DNA from 3 places in the Kaistia sp. UC242_56 genome. Region 1 is predicted to be linked to each of the others. Evidence: riboswitches for the same ligand, from Rfam matches in the RefSeq annotation. Region 1 holds a riboswitch; each other region holds the start of a gene.
The links. A riboswitch is a leader RNA that binds a small molecule or an ion and turns the genes downstream of it on or off. The one in region 1 is predicted to bind cobalamin.
Positions count from the first base shown of each region.

Region 2: linked by a shared signal. The riboswitch ahead of ACHMWQ_RS13980 (CbtB domain-containing protein) and the one ahead of metE (5-methyltetrahydropteroyltriglutamate--homocysteine S-methyltransferase) in region 1 are both predicted to bind cobalamin.
Region 3: linked by a shared signal. The riboswitch ahead of ACHMWQ_RS01220 (ribonucleoside-diphosphate reductase subunit alpha) and the one ahead of metE (5-methyltetrahydropteroyltriglutamate--homocysteine S-methyltransferase) in region 1 are both predicted to bind cobalamin.

Region 1 covers NZ_JBIOAN010000002.1:3,025,541-3,031,566, forward strand. Annotated here, with positions in the region: gene metE (5-methyltetrahydropteroyltriglutamate--homocysteine S-methyltransferase) at 1-2,257, opposite strand, end outside; cobalamin riboswitch at 2,363-2,580, opposite strand; gene ACHMWQ_RS16915 (ArsC family reductase) at 2,643-2,993, opposite strand; gene ACHMWQ_RS16920 (efflux transporter outer membrane subunit) at 3,256-4,734, shown strand; partial or broken gene ACHMWQ_RS16925 (efflux RND transporter periplasmic adaptor subunit) at 4,846-6,026, shown strand, end outside.
Region 2 covers NZ_JBIOAN010000002.1:2,391,491-2,397,516, forward strand. Annotated here, with positions in the region: gene ACHMWQ_RS13960 (Bug family tripartite tricarboxylate transporter substrate binding protein) at 122-1,099, shown strand; gene ACHMWQ_RS13965 (tripartite tricarboxylate transporter TctB family protein) at 1,207-1,683, shown strand; gene ACHMWQ_RS13970 (tripartite tricarboxylate transporter permease) at 1,687-3,186, shown strand; gene ACHMWQ_RS13975 (hypothetical protein) at 3,409-3,666, shown strand; cobalamin riboswitch at 3,697-3,915, shown strand; gene ACHMWQ_RS13980 (CbtB domain-containing protein) at 3,945-4,151, shown strand; gene ACHMWQ_RS13985 (CbtA family protein) at 4,168-4,914, shown strand; gene cobU (bifunctional adenosylcobinamide kinase/adenosylcobinamide-phosphate guanylyltransferase) at 4,919-5,467, shown strand; gene cobW (cobalamin biosynthesis protein CobW) at 5,464-6,026, shown strand, end outside.
Region 3 covers NZ_JBIOAN010000001.1:247,807-253,832, forward strand. Annotated here, with positions in the region: gene ACHMWQ_RS01215 (ribonucleotide-diphosphate reductase subunit beta) at 1-395, opposite strand, end outside; gene ACHMWQ_RS01220 (ribonucleoside-diphosphate reductase subunit alpha) at 660-3,602, opposite strand; cobalamin riboswitch at 3,715-3,926, opposite strand; gene ACHMWQ_RS01225 (helix-turn-helix domain-containing protein) at 4,050-4,922, opposite strand; gene ACHMWQ_RS01230 (alpha-glucosidase/alpha-galactosidase) at 5,165-6,026, shown strand, end outside.

The DNA of each region.
Region 1 (6,026 bases):
GGCCGCAATCCGGATTGACCCAGATCTGCCCGGCCCGGAGCCGTTCGGCCGCCTTGCCGAGCAGGTCGGTCATTTCGGCCACGGCCGGGACGCGCGGCGAATGGATGTCATAGACGCCCGGGCCGATGTCGTTCGGGTAATTGTCGCCGACAAAGGCTTCGAGCAGTTCCATCTTCGAGCGCGAGGTCTCGATCGAGATCACGTCGGCATCCATCGCCGCGATGGCATCGAGAATGTCGTTGAACTCGGAGTAGCACATGTGGGTGTGGATCTGCGTCCGGTCGGCGACGCCGGAAGCGCAGAGCCGGAAGCTCTCCACGGCCCAATCGAGATAGGAGCCCCACTCGCCACGCCGCAGCGGCAACCCCTCGCGCAGCGCCGCCTCGTCGATCTGGATCATCCGCGCGCCGGCTTTTTCGAGATCCAGCACCTCGTCGCGGATGGCGAGCGCGATCTGCCGGCAGGCGACACTGCGCGGAACATCGTCGCGCACGAATGACCAGTTGAGGATCGTCACCGGCCCCGTGAGCATGCCCTTCATCGGCTTGTCCGTGACCGACTGGGCATAGGCCCACCAGGCGACGGTCATCGGCTTTGGCCGCGAGACGTCGCCGAACAGGATCGGCGGACGGACATAGCGCGAGCCATAGCTCTGCACCCAGCCCGCTTTGGTGAAGGCGAAGCCGGAGAGCTGCTCGCCGAAATACTGCACCATGTCGTTGCGTTCGAATTCGCCATGCACCAGCACGTCGAGCCCGATCTCTTCCTGCCAGCGGATCGCGGCTTCCGTCTCCTGCCGCAGGAACGCCTCATAGGCAGCCTCGTCCAGTGCGCCCTTGGCATGCGCGGCGCGCGCCTTGCGCACCTCTGAGGTCTGCGGGAACGAACCGATCGTCGTCGTCGGGAAGGAAGGCAGGTCCAGCACCGCCTGCTGCAGCTTGCGCCGCCCGGCAAACGGGCTGGTACGGCGGGCGTGCTCGGCCGTGACGGCGGCGGAACGAGCAGCCACCGCCGCATCATGCACGCGGGGCGACGACGCGCGCGTGCTGGCTGCCAGCACCGAGGCGGCGATCTCCGGCGTCACGCTTTCCCGGCCTCCGGCAAGCGCGCGTCCGAGCGTCGCCAACTCGTCCATCTTCTGGACCGAGAAGGCCAGCCAGCTCTTCAGTTCGGCGTCGAGTTCCGCTTCGAGCTCCAGATCGATCGGCACATGCAGCAGCGAGCAGGAAGACGCGATCTGGATATGGTCCAAGCCGCGGCGCGCGACTACCGGCTCTAGCCGGTCGAGCAGGGTGGCAAGATTGGCGCGCCAGATGTTGCGGCCATCGATGACGCCGAGCGACAGCACCAGCCCGCGCGGCGCCTTGGCCAGCACGGAATCCAGTTGCTCCGGGGCGCGGACGAGATCCAGATGCAGGCCCGCCACCGGCAGCTCGAGCGCCGTATCGAGATTGTCGCCGAGCGCACCGAAATAGGGCGTCAGCATCAGTTTCAGCTTCGGCAGCGCATAGGCGAACATGCCATAGGCGACGCGAAGCGCCTGCCGCGTCTTGTCGTCGAGATCGAGCACCAGGCAGGGCTCGTCGATCTGCACCCAGTCGGCGCCGTTTGCCGCCAGCCGGCGCAGCATCTCGACATAGACCGGCAGCAGGCCGGGCAGCAACGACAGCGGATCGAGCGAGGCGTCCTTGCTCTTGCCGAGCTTGAGATAGCTCACCGGTCCGAGCAGCACCGGTCGGGTCTCATAGCCGAGCGCCTTCGCCTCCAGATATTCGTCGAGTGGCTTGGTCGAAACGAGGCTGAAGCGCTGACCGGCCGTGAATTCCGGCACCATGTAGTGATAGTTGGTGTCGAACCACTTCGTCATTTCCAGTGCCGGCACGCCCAGGGCCGCGCCACGGTGAGAATGGCCGCAATCCGCATGTCCGGCATCGCCCTGGCTGCCGCGCGCCATGGCGAAATAGGTGTCGAGCGGTACGGGTCCGCCGGTCCAGCCATAGATCTCCGGGATCGCGCCGACCATGACGCTGGTATCGAGCACATGGTCGTAGAGCGAGAAATCGTTCGAGGGGATTATGGTGACGCCGTGCGCATGCTGGCGCGCCCAATTGGCGGCACGCAGCGCGGCGGCGCTGGCGAGCAGGTCGTCGGCGTTCGACTGGCCGGACCAGTAGCTTTCCAGCGAAGTCTTGAGCTCGCGGCGCGGACCGATCCGCGGCGTACCGAGCGTGGCAACGGGAAGAGAAGAGAAAGACATCGGCTTACCCCAAATGTTTGGGGGCAAAGGCCGAGCGGACGCATGCGTGAGGTCCCGGCGTCGGACAACGGCGGGCGCAAGCGCACCACCGGGACACCCCGCCCAGGGACGTTATGATGTCGCGGCAGGTCTCCTGGCTCGCGGGTCGCCGCCCCGGTCCGGCCTTCCCGAAGCGATCGCTTCAGTGACACGAATTGGACCCGGGCTCGCCGCTCACAGTTGCGGGGGCAGCTCCGGTCTTGCCTCGGACGAGACGCACCGGATTCCCTCTTAGCCCTGGCGCCGCGCAAACGGCCCAGGGAACCACGACACGACACTCCTAGGCGCAGCGCCGTGGCTCGTCAAGTATGATATAAAGATATCCTTATATCCGCATGAGATACGGCTATTGGAAGGCCGCCTCATAGGCTTCCGGCTTAAAGCCGGCCAGCAGGCGACCGTCGCCGAGATCGAGGATCGGGCGCTTGATCATCGAGGGCTGCGCCTGCATCAGGCCGATCGCCTTGTCCGCGTCGAGATCCTGCTTCTCCGCATCATCAAGCTTGCGGAAGGTGGTACCGGCCCGATTCAGCACGGTTTCCCAGCCGAGCTCGCCGACCCAGAAGTCTAGGTGGGCCCGGTCGATGCCGGTCGCCTTGTAGTCGTGGAACGCGTAGGAAACGCCTTTCGTATCAAGCCACTGCCGGGCTTTCTTCATCGTGTCGCAGTTCTTGATGCCGTAGATGGTAACCGTCACGCCGTCTCTCCTGCCGATTTCAGCGGCGACGCAAAAGGCCGCCGATTCCCTCCGCCGATCATAGCGGGCTGCGCGCGGCGCGGGCACATCCGCGTGCCAGAAAGCCCCGTCACCCAGGGCATGCGGCCATGCGCCCTGTCCGGTGCGATTGACCTGCAGATGGCACGCCGAATATAGCTTCGGTTGCATTATCATTAACCTGGATTCACCCTTGACTGTTCAAAGGCTTCCGGCCGCCGGCCTGACCGCCGCTCCGCGCTCGATGCCCGATGGACAGGGCCGGGGGCTCCGCCGTCGCACGTCCCTGCCCCGATTGGCGCTGTTGCTCGCGCTGACGACGGCGCTGGGTGGCTGTGTCGTCGTCGGACCGGACTACCAGAAGCCCAACCTTTCGCTGCCGACGAAATGGGGCAGCGGCACCGCCTCCAAGCCGTCCAAGCCGCCGGAACTCTCGCAATGGTGGCGGCGTCTGGGCGATCCCATGCTCGACGAACTGGTCAACGAAGCCGTCGCCGGCAATCTCGACGTCGCCAGCGCCAAGGCGAGCATCCGCGAAGCGCGCGCCAGCTACCGCCAGACGGTCGGCGCCCTGTTTCCTTCCGCCAACGGCTCGGCCGGCGCCGATCGCGGCAAGAGCGGCGGCTATGTCTCGAACCAGTTCCAGGCCGGGCTCGACGCCAGCTGGGAGCTCGACCTGTTCGGCGGCAACAAGCGCGCGGTCGAGGCGGCCCGCTACGGCATGGACGCGGCCGAGGAAGAGCTGCGCGCCACGCTGCTGACGCTGATCGGCGATGTCGCGACCAACTATGTCTCGGCGCGTGGCTACCAGGCACGCATCGCGCTCGCCAAGCGCACTGCCGCCTCGCAGCGGGAGACGGCAGCAATCACCCGCAACAAGTTCGAGGCCGGCGGCGCCACGGCCGCCGATGTCGCGACCGCCGAGGGCCAGGCCAGCAGCACCGAGGCCGGCATTCCGTCGCTCGAAGCCGCCTATGCCGAAACCGTGCATCGGCTCTCCGTCCTCACCGGTCGCGCGCCGAGCACGCTCGTCGACCGCATGAAGGGGCCGAAGCCGGTTCCCGCCCCTCGCCTGCCGATCCCGACCGGCATCCCGGCCGATGTGCTGACGGCCCGGCCGGACGTCCGCCTTGCCGAAGCGCAATATGCCAGCGCCACGGCGAAGATCGGCCAGGCGGAAGCGGCGCGCTATCCCAGCGCCAGCCTCACCGGAAACATCGGCACCAGCGGCGCCAAACTCGGCGACCTCGGCAAGGGCTCGTCGATCAGTTGGTCCTTCGGCCCGAGCCTGACCGTGCCGATCTTCAATGCCGGACAGTTGAAGGCCGCCGTCGAGGTGACCCAGGCGCAGCGCGACCAGAGCTTCATCGCCTATCAGGCGGCCGTGCTCTCCGCGCTGGAAGACGTGGAAAACGCCATCGTCGCGCTGGCGCAGGAGCGCATCCGTTCCGGCAAGCTCGCCTCTGCGGCGCGCTCCTATGCCGAGGCCAACCGCCTCGCCAGCACGCTGTTCCAGGCGGGCTCGTCGAGTTTCCTCGACGTGCTGACCGCCGAGCGCTCGCTCTATTCGGCGTCGGACGCGCGGATCGAGAGCCAGGTCGCCATCGCTACGGACTATATCGCGCTCAACAAGGCGCTGGGCGGCGGCTGGGACGGCGCGATCGACAGTTCGCGGCCGGTCATTGTCGACAAGCGGACGGGACCCCACCTTGCCCGGCCCTGATAGACGCCGCCCTACGTCCCTTTCCGACGACACCGCCCAACCGACGTCGTGCGCCGATCGATCGCGCACCCGGTTCCGGGGTCTCCCACAGCCTGTTCGAAAGCCGTCCGCATGAGCCCGAAATCCCCGCGCCGTAAGTCCCGCATCCCCCTCATGATCGTCGCGCTGATCGTGCTGGCGGGCGTCGGCTATTTCTTCCGGTCCAGTTTCACGGGCCCCGAGGCACCGCCGATGATGACCGCGCTTGTCTCGACCGGCGCCGTCGAGGAGACGGTTCTGGCGACCGGCACGCTGAAGCCGTCGAAGCTGGTCGCCGTCGGCGCGCAGGTATCCGGCCGGGTCACGTCGCTCAAGGTCGAGTTGGGCCAGCAGGTCAAGAAGGGCGACCTGATCGCCGAGATCGAACTCGGTAACGCAGGAAAACGCACTCCGCACCGCCAAAGCCGCGCTTGCCAACATCCGCGCCCAACGTGTCGAGAAGGAAGCCTCGCTGCGGCTGGCCGAGCAGACGCTGGCGCGGCAGAAGTCCATGCTGGCGCAGAAGGCCGTCTCGCAGGCCGATTTCGAGACCGCCGAGGCCAACGTCAAGACGACAGGCGCCCAGATCGAAGCGCTCGACGCCAGCATCATCGAGTCGGAAGTCGCAGTTTCGACCGCCGAGGCCAATCTCGGCTACACGCAGATCACCGCGCCGATCGACGGCACCGTACTTTCCATCGTCACGCAGGAAGGCCAGACGGTCAACGCCGCGCAGTCGGCGCCGACCATCGTCATCATGGGCCAGCTCGACGTCATGACGGTTCGTGCCGAAATCTCCGAGGCCGACATCGTCCGCGTGAAGGCGGGCCAGCCGATCTACTTCACCATCCTGAGCGATCCCGAGCGGCGCTACGAGGCGACCCTCGCCTCGATCGAGCCGGCGCCGGAATCGATCCGCAACGACAGCAGCTTCAGCACGTCTGCCACCACGAGTTCGTCCTCCACGACGTCGTCCGCGATCTATTACAATGGCATCTTCAACGTCCCGAACGAGGATGGCCGGCTCCGCACCTACATGACGGCGGAGGTGCACATCGTGCTCGGCCGTGCCGACGACGCCCTGATCGTTCCGGCCGTGGCGCTCGGACCCCGGAATGCCGATGGCAGCTACACGGTGCGGGTGGTCGAGGGCGACAAGATTTCGCCCCGCAAGGTCGAAATCGGCCTGAACGACAAGGTGATCGCCGAGGTCCGCTCCGGCCTGCAGAAGGGCGACAAGGTCGTGACGGGTGAGGGATCGGCAGCGGCGCGCG
Region 2 (6,026 bases), 630 kb from region 1:
ATTATGGCTCGGCCTAAATAGTTCTGGAACTAATCCCAAGCAGGGATCGGATTTGCCAGCGACTCGGGCGGGGAGGCTCGGGCGCGATGGTACAATATTGTCAGCATTCTGGGAGGATCTCATGCTGCGACGTACGCTTCTTTGCACCGCACTGGCCTTTGCGTCGGTCGCTGTCACGGCGCCCGCCATGGCGCAGTCGTCCTATCCCGACCGGCCCATCCAATTACTCGTCCCCTGGGGCGCCGGCGGCGGCACCGATGCCGTGGCACGTATCCTCGGAACCCTGCTGCAGCAGGAACTCGGCGTTCCCGTCAACGTCGTCAACCGCACCGGCGGTTCGGGCGTGGTCGGCCACAGCGCCATCGCCACGGCGAAGCCCGATGGCTACACCATCGGCATCGTGACGATCGAAATCGACATGATGCATTGGCAGGGCCTGACCCCGCTGACCTACAAGGACTTCGACTTCCTGGCCATGGTCAATGCCGATCCGGGCGGCGTGATGGTGTCGGTGGATTCGCCCTTCAAGACGCTTCCCGAGCTGCTGACCGCCATCAAGGAAAAGCCGGCCGGAACCTTCAAGGCGTCCGGCACCGGGCAGGGCGGCATCTGGCATCTCGGCCTTGCCGGCTGGATGCTGTCGCACGGCCTGAAGCCGGACCAGGTCACCTGGGTGCCGAGCCAGGGCGCCGCGCCCGGCATCACCGACATGGTGGCCGGCGGCGTCGACCTCGTGCCGACTTCGCTCGCCGAAGGCCGCTCGATGATCGACGCCAAGCGCGTGCTGGCGCTGGGTTCGATGTCGCCCGAGCGGCAGGAACTGTTCCCCGACGCCCCGACGCTGAAGGAATCGGTCGATTCCGACTGGACGCTGGCCGTCTGGCGCACGATCGCGGCGCCGAAGGGCCTGCCGGAGGATGTGAAGGCGAAGCTCGAGGCCGCCCTCGAGAAGGCCTACAACAGCCCCGAATACAAGAAGTTCATGACCGAGCGCGGCTTCGGCATGCGCTGGGCCAATGGCGCGGAAGCGACCCGCATCGTTGCCGAGGATGACGTCACGCTCGGCAAGATCATGAAGGAGGCCGGTCTCGCCAAATAGGCGGCCGGTCGGCTCTTCGATCCCATGCTGGCGGCGCGGCCCGGACCTACGGTCCCGGTCGCGCCGGCTCCCCGGCCTCGCCCGGAAAAGCTTTGCACGGAACGGCCATGATCAAGCTCAGTGAACTGCATCTCGGGGTTCTGTCCGCCCTTGGCGGCCTCGCCCTTCTTCTTGCCTCGGCCCATTTCGCCGCCCTTCCGGGCCAGGCCTATGGCGCCGGCACCATGCCGCGATTGATCGGCTGGTGCGCCATCCTGCTCGGTTGCTTCATGGTGGCGACCAGCCTCAAGCACCTGCCGGCGATGCTGAAGCCGCATCTTGCCGACTGGGTGCGGACGCCGCGGCTGGTGCTCTCGGCGGTCGCCTGCATCGCCGTCATTGTCTTCTACATCCTGTTCGCCGAGACGCTCGGCTTCATTCCGACGACCTTCATCAGCCTCCTGGGGCTGATGCTGGCGCTGCGGACGGGTTGGCTGACGGCGCTGCTGGCCAGCGCTGCGACGACCCTGGCGGTCTATTACGGCTTTTCCCGCCTTCTCATGGTGCCGCTGCCGCGCACCGAATTTCTCTCCTTTCTCGGGTGACGCATGCTGATTCTGGAACAGGCTGCGGCCCTCGTCTTCGAACCCTATGTGCTCGGCGTCATCCTGGCATCCGCCGTATTCGGCATGCTGGTTGGCGCCATTCCGGGGCTGACCGCGACCATGGCGACGGCGCTGCTGGTGCCGATGACTTTCTTCATGGATCCGGTGCCGGCCATCGCGGCGATCGTGACGGCAACCGCCATGGCGATCTTCGCCGGCGACATTCCGGCGGCCTTGCTGCGCATGCCGGGCACGCCCGCCAACGCCGCCTATGTCGATGACGCCTACAAGATGACGCAGACCGGGCGGGGCGACGAAGCGCTCGGCGCGGCGCTCGTCTTCTCGGCGATCGGCGGCCTTTTCGGCGCGATCGTGCTGATGACCGTCTCGCCGACCCTCGCCGAAATCGCCCTCAAATTCTCCTCCGAGGAATATTTCTGGCTTGTTCTGCTCGGTCTCTCCTGCGCCGTCTTCGTCAATCCGGGCTCGCCGACCCGCGGCCTGATCTCGCTGCTGATCGGCCTGTTCGTGGCGACGATCGGTATGGAAAACCCCTCGGGCGAGCCGCGCTTCTCCTTCGGCAATCTCGAACTGATGGCCGGCATCCAGTTCATCCCGGCCATGATCGGGCTGTTCGCCGTGTCGGAGGTTCTGCGCACCGTGACGGCGACGTCGCCGCGCAGGAAGATTCCGCGCGCCGACGGCCAGGGGATCTTCCGCACGCAGTGGAAGAACCTGAAGCAATATCCGGTTCAGACCCTGCGCGGCAGCATCACCGGGACGGCGCTCGGCATTCTTCCCGGCGCCGGCGCCGATATCGCCGCCTGGATTTCCTACGCCATCTCCAAGCGCTTCTCGAAGCAGAAGGAGAAGTTTGGCACGGGCCATGTCGAGGGTCTGGTCGAGGCCGGCGCCTCGAACAATTCGGCCGTCAGCGGCGCCTGGATCCCGGCGCTCGTCTTCGGCATTCCCGGCGATTCGATCACCGCCATCGTCATCGGCGTGCTCTACATCAAGGGCATCAATCCGGGCCCGACGATCTTCATCAATGATCCGCAGACGGTTTATGCGATCTTCATCGTCTTCATCCTGGCCAATCTGATCATGCTGCCGCTGGGCTGGCTGGCGATCCGCGGCGCGCGCCCGATCCTCTCCATTCCGCCCTCGACGCTGATGCCGATGATCCTGATCTTCTGCATCGTCGGCTCCTTCGCGATCGCCAATTCCGTGGCCGGCATCGTCATGATGCTGATCTTCGGCATCATCGGCTTCTTCATGGAGGAGAACGACATCCCGATCGCGCCGGCGATCCTCGGCATGGTGCTGGGGCCGATGCTGGAGCAGAACTTCATCACCTCCATGATCAAGGCCGATGGCGACATCTTCCGCTTCTTCGAGCGGCCCATCGCCGGCGGGCTGGGCGTTTTCACCATCCTGATCTGGCTGTTCCCGCTAGCCATGCTGCTGCTGCGCCGGCGCAAGGCGATGCGCCCGGCGACTTAACCCGGACGCGAGATCGGCGCGAATCGACCTCAAGCCCGGCGCGGACACCCCGCGCCGGGCTTTTCTTTGCGGCCCGTCTCGGCCGGAACCGTTGCCGGCTGCAGCCGTTGCAATGATGTCGGTTCTTTCCACATAAGAGAGAGCGCCGGGACAGCGGGCTCGGCGTTTCATTGTCCGCCAGAACCGTCCTTCCCGATCCGAGCCACGGAGAAAACCAGCCGCATGCCGTCCATCCGCTTCGGCAAGAAGGCCCTCCCGCTTCCCAAGAGCCGGACGGCCCGCGTCGCGATCGGAAGCGGCTTCCTTCTTGGGGGCACGCTCGGCTTCCTGCCGATCCTCGGCTTCTGGATGGTGCCGGTCGGACTGGTGGTGCTGTCGCATGACTCGGCGCGGGTGCGCCGCATCCGTCGGAGATCCGAAGTGGCGCTGCTGCGCCGCTGGGCGAGATTTCGCAGCAAGGGCGCGCCTGCCGCCAAATGAGGCGTGGCTTGCGCCAGACCGGCAATCCCTCTAGCGTGACTCTGCGACGGTTCCCCCGACAGGCCTCAGGCCTTGGGGGATGAAATGGGAATTCGGTGCGGAAGGACCCCTTGCGGGATTCCAAGTCCGAAGCTGCCCCCGCAACTGTAAGCGGCGAGCGACCTCGCGATGGCCACTGGGAAACCGGGAAGGCGTCGAGGAAGCAGCGACCCGTGAGCCAGGAGACCAGCCAGCGCCTCATACCAGCCAGCCGTCGGTGGGACGGTGAAGGAGACGCTATGACCAATTTCTCGAAGACCGCGACGAGGTCGACCTCGATTGCCGCAGATGGCGCCAAGAGCGACGCCGCATCGCGCATCGTGCCGGCGCTGTTCGCCATCGCCTTCGGCCTGTTCCTGTTCGTCGGCACCGGCTTCGCCGCGCCGAGCCTGATCCACAACGCGACGCATGACACCCGGCATTCCCTTGGTCTGCCCTGCCACTGACGCCTGAGGATCCATCATGTTCAAGACGATCATCCTGAGCGCCTTCGGCGCCGGGCTTGCCGTGGGCATTGCGCTTTCCGTGGTGCAGGCTGTCACCACCGAGCCGCTCATCCTCCACGCCGAGACCTTCGAAAGCGCCGAGCCGGCCCCGGCTGCCGCCGCCGCGCCGCATGAGCACTCGACGACCGAGGCCCACGCCCATGAGGCCGCCGCGCCCGCCGCTGCCGCGCCCGCGCATGAGCATGACGAAGACGCCTGGTCGCCGGCCGACGGCTTCGAGCGCTCCGCCTATACGCTGATTGCCAACCTGTTGATGGGAGTCGGCGTCTCGGCCGTGCTGCTCGGCCTGATGTCGATCCGCGGCGGCCGGATCGACGCCAGCACGGGCGTGCTCTGGGGCGTTGCCGGCTTCTTCGCCGCGTCGCTGCTGCCCTCGCTCGGCCTGTCGCCGGAGCTTCCCGGCACGGCCGCGGCCGAGATCACCTCGCGCCAGGTCTGGTGGCTTTCGACCGCCGCTGCCTCGGCGATCGGCCTCGCGCTGATCGTCTTCGGGCGTTCGTGGCTCCTGAAGATCGCCGGCCTCGTCCTCGGCGTGCTGCCGCATGTCATCGGCGCCCCCGTGCCGCCGACGCTGGAAGCCTCCTATCCGGCCGGCCTCGGCGGCGAATTCGTCGCCGCCTCGCTGGTGGTCAGCGCGCTGCTCTGGGCGCTTTCCGGCCTTTGCTCCGGCTGGCTTTATCAACGCCTGTCGCGGTCGGCCTGAGGCCGTGCCATCCCCCGCGCCGCGAACGGCGCTGATCCTCGGCGGCGCCCGCTCCGGCAAGAGCCGCTTCGCCGAGGATATCGTGGCCCGGACCGGGCTGCCCGCCACCTATCTGGCCACGGCCGAGATCCGCGATGCCGAAATGCAGGCACGGATTTCGGCGCATCGTGACCGGCGCGGGCTGGACTGGACAACGGTCGAGGAGCCGCTCGACCTTACCGGCCGCCTCGCGACGTTGGCCGATCCCGGCCGTGTCATCCTCGTCGATTGCCTGACGCTCTGGCTTTCCAACCTGATGGAGGCCGAGCGCGACGTCGCCGCCGAGGGCGACGCGCTGGCCCGTATGCTCGCCGAGGCGAGGGGGCCGGTCGTGCTCGTCTCCAACGAGGTCGGATCCGGCATCGTGCCGATGAACGCGCTCGCCCGCCGCTTCGCCGACGAGCAGGGCCGCCTCAACCAGAAGATCGCCGCCGCCGTGCAGACCGTCTTTCTCGTGGCCGCCGGCCTGCCGCTGCGCCTGAAACCCAATCCGAACCCGGAGTTCGTCCTTTGACCGCCCGTATCCCCGCCACCATCGTCACCGGATTCCTGGGTGCCGGAAAGACCACGCTGATCCGCAACCTGATTGCCGGCGCCGAAGGCCGCCGCATCGCGCTGATCGTCAACGAATTCGGCGACATGGGCTTTGACGGCTCGCTGCTGTCCGATTGCGGCGTCGACGACTGCAAGCCCGATACGGTGATCGAACTCACCAATGGCTGCATCTGCTGCACCGTCGCCGACGATTTCCTGCCGACCATCGAGCAGCTTCTGGCGCGCGAACCGGCCCCCGATCACATCGTGATCGAGACCTCCGGCCTGGCGCTGCCGCAGCCTCTGGTGCGCGCCTTCACCTGGCCGACCGTGCGCCACCGCGTCACCATCGACGGCGTCATCACCGTGGTGGACGCCGAAGCGGTCGCCGCCGGCCGCTTCGCGCATGACGAGGCAGCCGTCGCCGCCCAGCGCGCCGAGGATCCCTCGCTCGACCACGAGGATCCGATCGAGGAACTGTTCGAGGACCAGCTTTCCTGCGCCGATCTGATCGTCTTCTCGAAGACGGATCTGGTTGA
Region 3 (6,026 bases), on a different contig from region 1:
TGGCGGTAGATCGCCAGCACGATGTTGTTGGCGACGAGAGATTCTGAGGCGGCGAAGAAGCCCAGATTGCGCTTGATGGCGCGGCGCTCGTCCTCGGTCAGCCCGTCCTTCGACTTCCAGAGCGCGATGTCGGCCTGCATTGAGACCTCGGTCGGCATCCAGTGATTGTTGCAGCCGGCGAGGTATTTTTCCCAGGCCCAGCGATATTTGAGCGGCAGCAACTGGTTCACGTCGGCGCGACAATTGATCATCGCCTTGTCGTCGACGGAGACCCGGCCGCCGGCGCGGTCGATGGCGCCGAGGCCGGTGGCATCGGCGATCGGTTCACCCTGCCCGGCTGCCGCGAAAGGCGCGCCCGGGGCGGGAGCGGATTTGGGTTCGGACCAATCGAGCATGGTCAACTCCTTGGAATTTTGATGGCGCAGCATGAAGCGCGGCCGAGAGGTCTTGTTTTCACCTCTCCCTGAGGGAGAGGTCGACGCACGAAGTGCGGCGGGTGAGGGTTTAGGGAACCATCCGGAGAGGCGGAAAAGCCCCTCACCCCAGCCCTCTCCCGCAAGCGGTAGAGGGGGCGACCGAGCCTCTCCTCGGCGCCGGCTGAAAAGCCCTCGCCCGCTTGCGGGAGAGGGTTGGGTGAGGGTCTTGTTTGCGTACTGCCCCTACTGGCAGGCTTCGCAGTCGGGGTCGTCGATGGAACAGGCCTGGCCCCAGGCTTCGCCGATCGGGATCGCGATCGGCGCCGGCGCCAGCTTCGCAGCCGGCACCACGATCGGCGCAGCGGCGACCGGGGCGGTGGCGAGCACGGCCGAGACCGAATTGAGCTTGCCGTCCGTACCCTTCAGGGTCGACTTCTCGACATGCGTCGCCGAGCGCGAGCGCAGGTAATAGGTCGTCTTCAGGCCGCGCTGCCAGGCGAGGCGATAGAGCGCGTCGAGCTTCTTGCCCGAGGGATTGGCGATGTAGAGGTTGAGCGACTGCGCCTGGTCGATCCACTTCTGCCGCCGCGCCGCCGCTTCGATCAGCCAGGCCGAGTCGATCTCGAAAGCGGTCGCGTAGAGCGCCTTCAGATCGTCCGGGATGCGGTCGATCGGGCCGATGCTGCCGTCGAAATATTTGAGATCCGACACCATCACCTCGTCCCAGAGGCCGCGCGCCTTGAGATCATGCACCAGCGCCGCGTTCACCACGGTGAAGTCGCCCGACATGTTCGATTTGACGAACAGGTTCTGGTAGGCCGGCTCGATCGACTGCGCCACGCCACAGATGTTGGAAATCGTTGCCGTCGGCGCGATCGCCATGGTGTTGGAATTGCGCATGCCGACCGTCTTGACCCGCTCGCGCAGGCCTTCCCAGTCGAGCACGGTCGAGCGGTCGAGCTCCAGCCCGCCGCGCGCTTCGGCCAGCAGCTCCACCGAGTCGATCGGCAGGATGCCCTGCGACCAGAGCGAGCCGTCGAAGCTCGGATAGCGGCCGCGTTCGGCGGCGAGATCGGTCGAGGCCGAGATCGCATGGAAGGAGATCGCCTCCATGCTCTCATCGGCGAAGCGGACGGCGGCCTCAGAAGCATAGGGAATGCGCAGCGCCTGCAGCGCGTCCTGGAAGCCCATCAGGCCGAGGCCGACCGGGCGGTGGCGCAGGTTGGAACGGCGGGCCTCGGGGATGGTGTAGAAATTGATGTCGATGACATTGTCGAGCATGCGCATCGCCGTCTGGACGGTGCGCGCCAGCCGGTCGAGGTCGAGGCCGTCGCCGACGATGTGATGGGCGAGGTTGATCGAGCCGAGATTGCAGACCGCGACCTCGTCATTCGACGTGTTCAGCGTGATCTCTGTGCAGAGATTGGACGAATGCACGACGCCGGCATGGCGCTGCGGCGAGCGGATGTTGCAGGGATCCTTGAACGTGATCCAGGGATGCCCGGTCTCGAACAGCATGGTCAGCATGCGGCGCCAAAGATCGGTCGCCTTGACCTCCTTATGGACACGCATCTCGCCGCGCTTCGCCTTCGCCTCATAGCCTTCATAGGCGCGCTTGAATGCGGGCCCGTAAAGATCGTGCAGATCCGGCGTCTCGTCGGGCGAGAACAGGATCCACGGACCATCCTCGGCAACGCGCTGCATGAACAGGTCCGGCACCCAGTTGGCGGTGTTCATGTCATGCGTCCGGCGGCGGTCGTCGCCGGTGTTCTTCCTGAGATCGAGGAATTCCTCGATGTCGACATGCCAGGTCTCGAGATAGGCGCAGACGGCGCCCTTGCGCTTGCCGCCCTGGTTGACGGCGATCGCCGTGTCGTTCGCCACCTTCAGGAACGGCACCACGCCCTGGCTCTCGCCATTGGTGCCCTTGATGTGGGCGCCGAGGCCGCGCACGCGCGACCAGTCATTGCCAAGCCCGCCGGAATACTTCGCCAGCAGCGCATTGTCCTTCACCGACTTGAAGATGCCTTCGAGATCGTCCGGCACGGTGGTGAGGAAGCAGGAGGAAAGCTGCGGCCGCAGCGTGCCCGAATTGAACAGGGTCGGCGTCGAGGCCATGAAGTCGAAGGACGACAGCAGATTGTAGAACTCGATCGCCCGCGCCTCGCGGTCGATCTCGCGGATCGCCAGCCCCATGGCGACGCGCATGAAGAAGGCCTGCGGCAGCTCGATGCGGGTGCCGCCGGTCTGCAGGAAATAGCGGTCGTAGAGGGTCTGCAGGCCGAGAAACTGGAAGTTCAGGTCGCGCTCGGGTTTTAGCGCAGCGGCGAGGCGGACCAGATCGTAGCGGCCGAGTTCGCCATCGACCAGTTCATGCTCGATGCCGACCCGGATGAAGGCGGGGAAATAATCGGCATAGCGGCCGGCCATCTCGCTCTGCGTCGGCTGGACGGGAATGCCCTGCACGAAGGAAACCGCCTCGGCGCGCAGCATGTCGAGCAGCAGGCGGGCGCTGACAAAGGCGTAGTTGGGCTCGCTCTCGACCAGCGTGCGGGCCGCCATCACCGGCGCCAGCGCCAGTTCGGCCAGCGAGATGCCGTCATAGAGGTTGCGGCGGGTTTCCGAGAGGATCGCGGCTGCGTCGACATCGGCAAGCCCGGCGCAGGCCTCGTCGACGACGAGTTGCAGGCGGCGCTCATCCAGCGGACGCAGCACGCCATCGGCGCCGCGCACCTGCAGCAGCGGCGCGCCGACCGGGGCGACCGCCTCGGCGGTGCGGCGGGCGCGGGCGCGCTCCTCGCGATACAGAACATAGGCGCGGGCGACCTTGTGGTGCTCGCCGCGCATCAGCGCCAGCTCGACCTGGTCCTGCACGTCCTCGATATGGAGCGCGCGATCGGAGCCGACGCGGCGCGTCAGCGCGCTGACGATCTGGCCGGTCAGGTCGTCGACGATCTCATGCACGCGGCGCGAGGCAGCGGCGCTGTTGCCCTCGACGGCGAGAAACGCCTTGGTCAGCGCGACGGCGATCTTGGACGCATCGAAATCCGACAGCGAACCGTTGCGGCGGATGACGTGAAAGGCCGGCGTGGCGGCGGCGGAAGGCTTGGACGGTACGGGGGCCGGCGAAAGCGAAGGATAGGAGGCGACCGGCGCGCTACGGTCTTGATCAATCGTCTGTGTCATCGGCTTCAGCCCAAAATTGGTTGGGAGCAAAGGCCGAGCGAAGCGAACAGGACGAACGGCCCCCAAAAAGGCCGCACGAAACCAGCGCTCCACCGGGACACCCCGCCCGAGGATTCTTTCAGTCTGTCGGGGCAGGTTTCCTGGCTCACGGGTCGTCGCTCTGCCCACCTTCCCGGGACCTTTCGGTCCCAGTGGTCTCTCCGGGCAGACACTCGCCGTTCACAGTTGCGGGGGCAGCTCCGGCTCCACCCTTTCGGGCGTTCCGGCATTCCCTCTTAGCCCTGGGTCTTGCGACTCAGGAGAACCTCGACACGCAGATGTAGACGCCCATGCGCCTCCATCGTCAATATCTAGTTATTGTTGACAGGATTGCGAATCGGCGGCCCGGCCGCATTCCGAAGCCGACCCGCCAATTCCCGGCTGTGGAAATTCCTCCCAACTGCCGCTTTAGCTGGCGCTCGCATACATGCCGGTGGTGCGGAACTCGGTCGGGCTGGTGCCGAAGAAGCGGCGAAACACCTTGGCGAAATAGTTCGAATCGTCGAAGCCGGACAGCACCGCCACCTCCTTGACCGACAGCACCTGCTGGCCGGCCAGCAGACGGGCGGCGCGTCGCATCCGCTCCTGCAGCACGAATTCGGCCGGCGGCATGCCCTCGCTCGCCGCGAACATGCGCGAGAAATGCGCCCGGCTGAAGCCCGAGAATTCGGCCAGTTCCGGTACGGAGAGCGGCTTGTCGAGATTGGCGAGGATGTGCTCGACCACGCGCTGGATGACGCCATTATCGGCCAGCGACGCGCCATGCGAGCCGAACACGTCGTCATAGAGCGCGGTCGCCGCCTCATAGGCGACGGCCGAGGCGGCGCCGGGCGTCTCGCCGCCGCCATCGATCAGCCGCAAGCTGCAATCGGCGAGATGGTCGATCGTGTCGGGCCGCAGCCGCAAGACCGGCCCCGTCGCCTCCAGGATCTGCCGGTGGATGCGCAGCGCCTCCTGCCCGTTCATCGAAATCCAGAAGAACTCCCAGGGGGTTCCCGGCTCGACCGAATAGCAGTGATTGTGCGGCACGACGACCAGCATCGTTTCGCCCGGCCCGATGCGGTAATGGCGCCGGTCGTAGCGCAGCTTGCCGGAGCCGGCGACGGTATGCTGGAGCACGGTGAACGGCGTCTGGCCCCGCTTGCGACCGTCCCAGCTATAGCTCGAATCGGTGCGGATTTCGTAGCCCGTGCTGGTCGGCATGGTGTGCAGCCGGTGGCGGCCGCGGGGCAGCGATACGGTCTTCATGACCGGGGCACGCTGGGCCAATTCTCCGAGCATAAAATCACCCACGAAAGCACAAATTCTCTCTGGTTCACGCATGAACCTTGCGCATACTAGCCTCGAGCCAAGCGGCCGGGCGATAAAAAAGAGCAGCACCATGAGCCAATACCACCCGAGGCTGCCGAAACCCCGCCGAAATCGAGGCAATTCCGTACCTTTCTGACCGCCCCATTCGAGCTCTCTTGCCAGGAACCGCGCCCAGGGCGCGCCGGCCGCCTCCGAGGAACCCCAGAAACGCCATGTCCAGTTTCAAGATCGCCATCATCGGCGCCGGCAGCGTCGGCTTCACCAAGAAGCTGGTCTCCGACATCCTCTGCGTGCCGGAACTGCGCGAGGTCGAATTCGCGCTGACCGACATCAGCGAGCACAATCTGACCATGGTCCGGCAGATCCTCGACCGCATGGTCGCGGAGAACAAGCTGCCGACCAAGATCACGGCGACCACCAACCGGCGCGAGGCGCTGACCGGCGCGCGCTACGTCATCAGCTGCGTGCGCGTCGGCGGGCTCGAGGCCTATGCCGACGATATCCGCATCCCGCTCCAATATGGCGTCGACCAGTGCGTCGGCGACACGATCTGCGCCGGCGGCATTCTGTACGGCCAGCGCAACATCCCGGTCATCCTCGACTTCTGCAAGGATATCCGCGAGGTCGCCGAGCCGGGCGCGCGCTTCCTGAACTATGCCAACCCGATGGCGATGAACACCTGGGCGGCGATCGAATACGGCAAGGTCGACACGATCGGCCTCTGCCATGGCGTGCAGCATGGCGGCGAACAGATCGCCGAGGTGCTGGGCGCGACCGACGAGAGCGAGCTGGAATTCATCTGCTCCGGCATCAACCACCAGACCTGGTATGTCGACATCCGCTTCCGCGGCCGCAAGATCGGCAAGGACGAACTGGTCGCCGCCTTCGAGGCGCATCCCGTGTTCTCGCAGCAGGAGAAGGTCCGCATCGACGTCCTGAAGCGCTTCGGCTTCTATTCGACCGAGAGCAACGGCCATCTGTCGGAATACCTGCCCTGGTACCGCAAGCGTCCGGACGAGATCCATCGCTGGATCGACATGTCGAACTGGATCCATGGCGAGACCGGCGGCTATC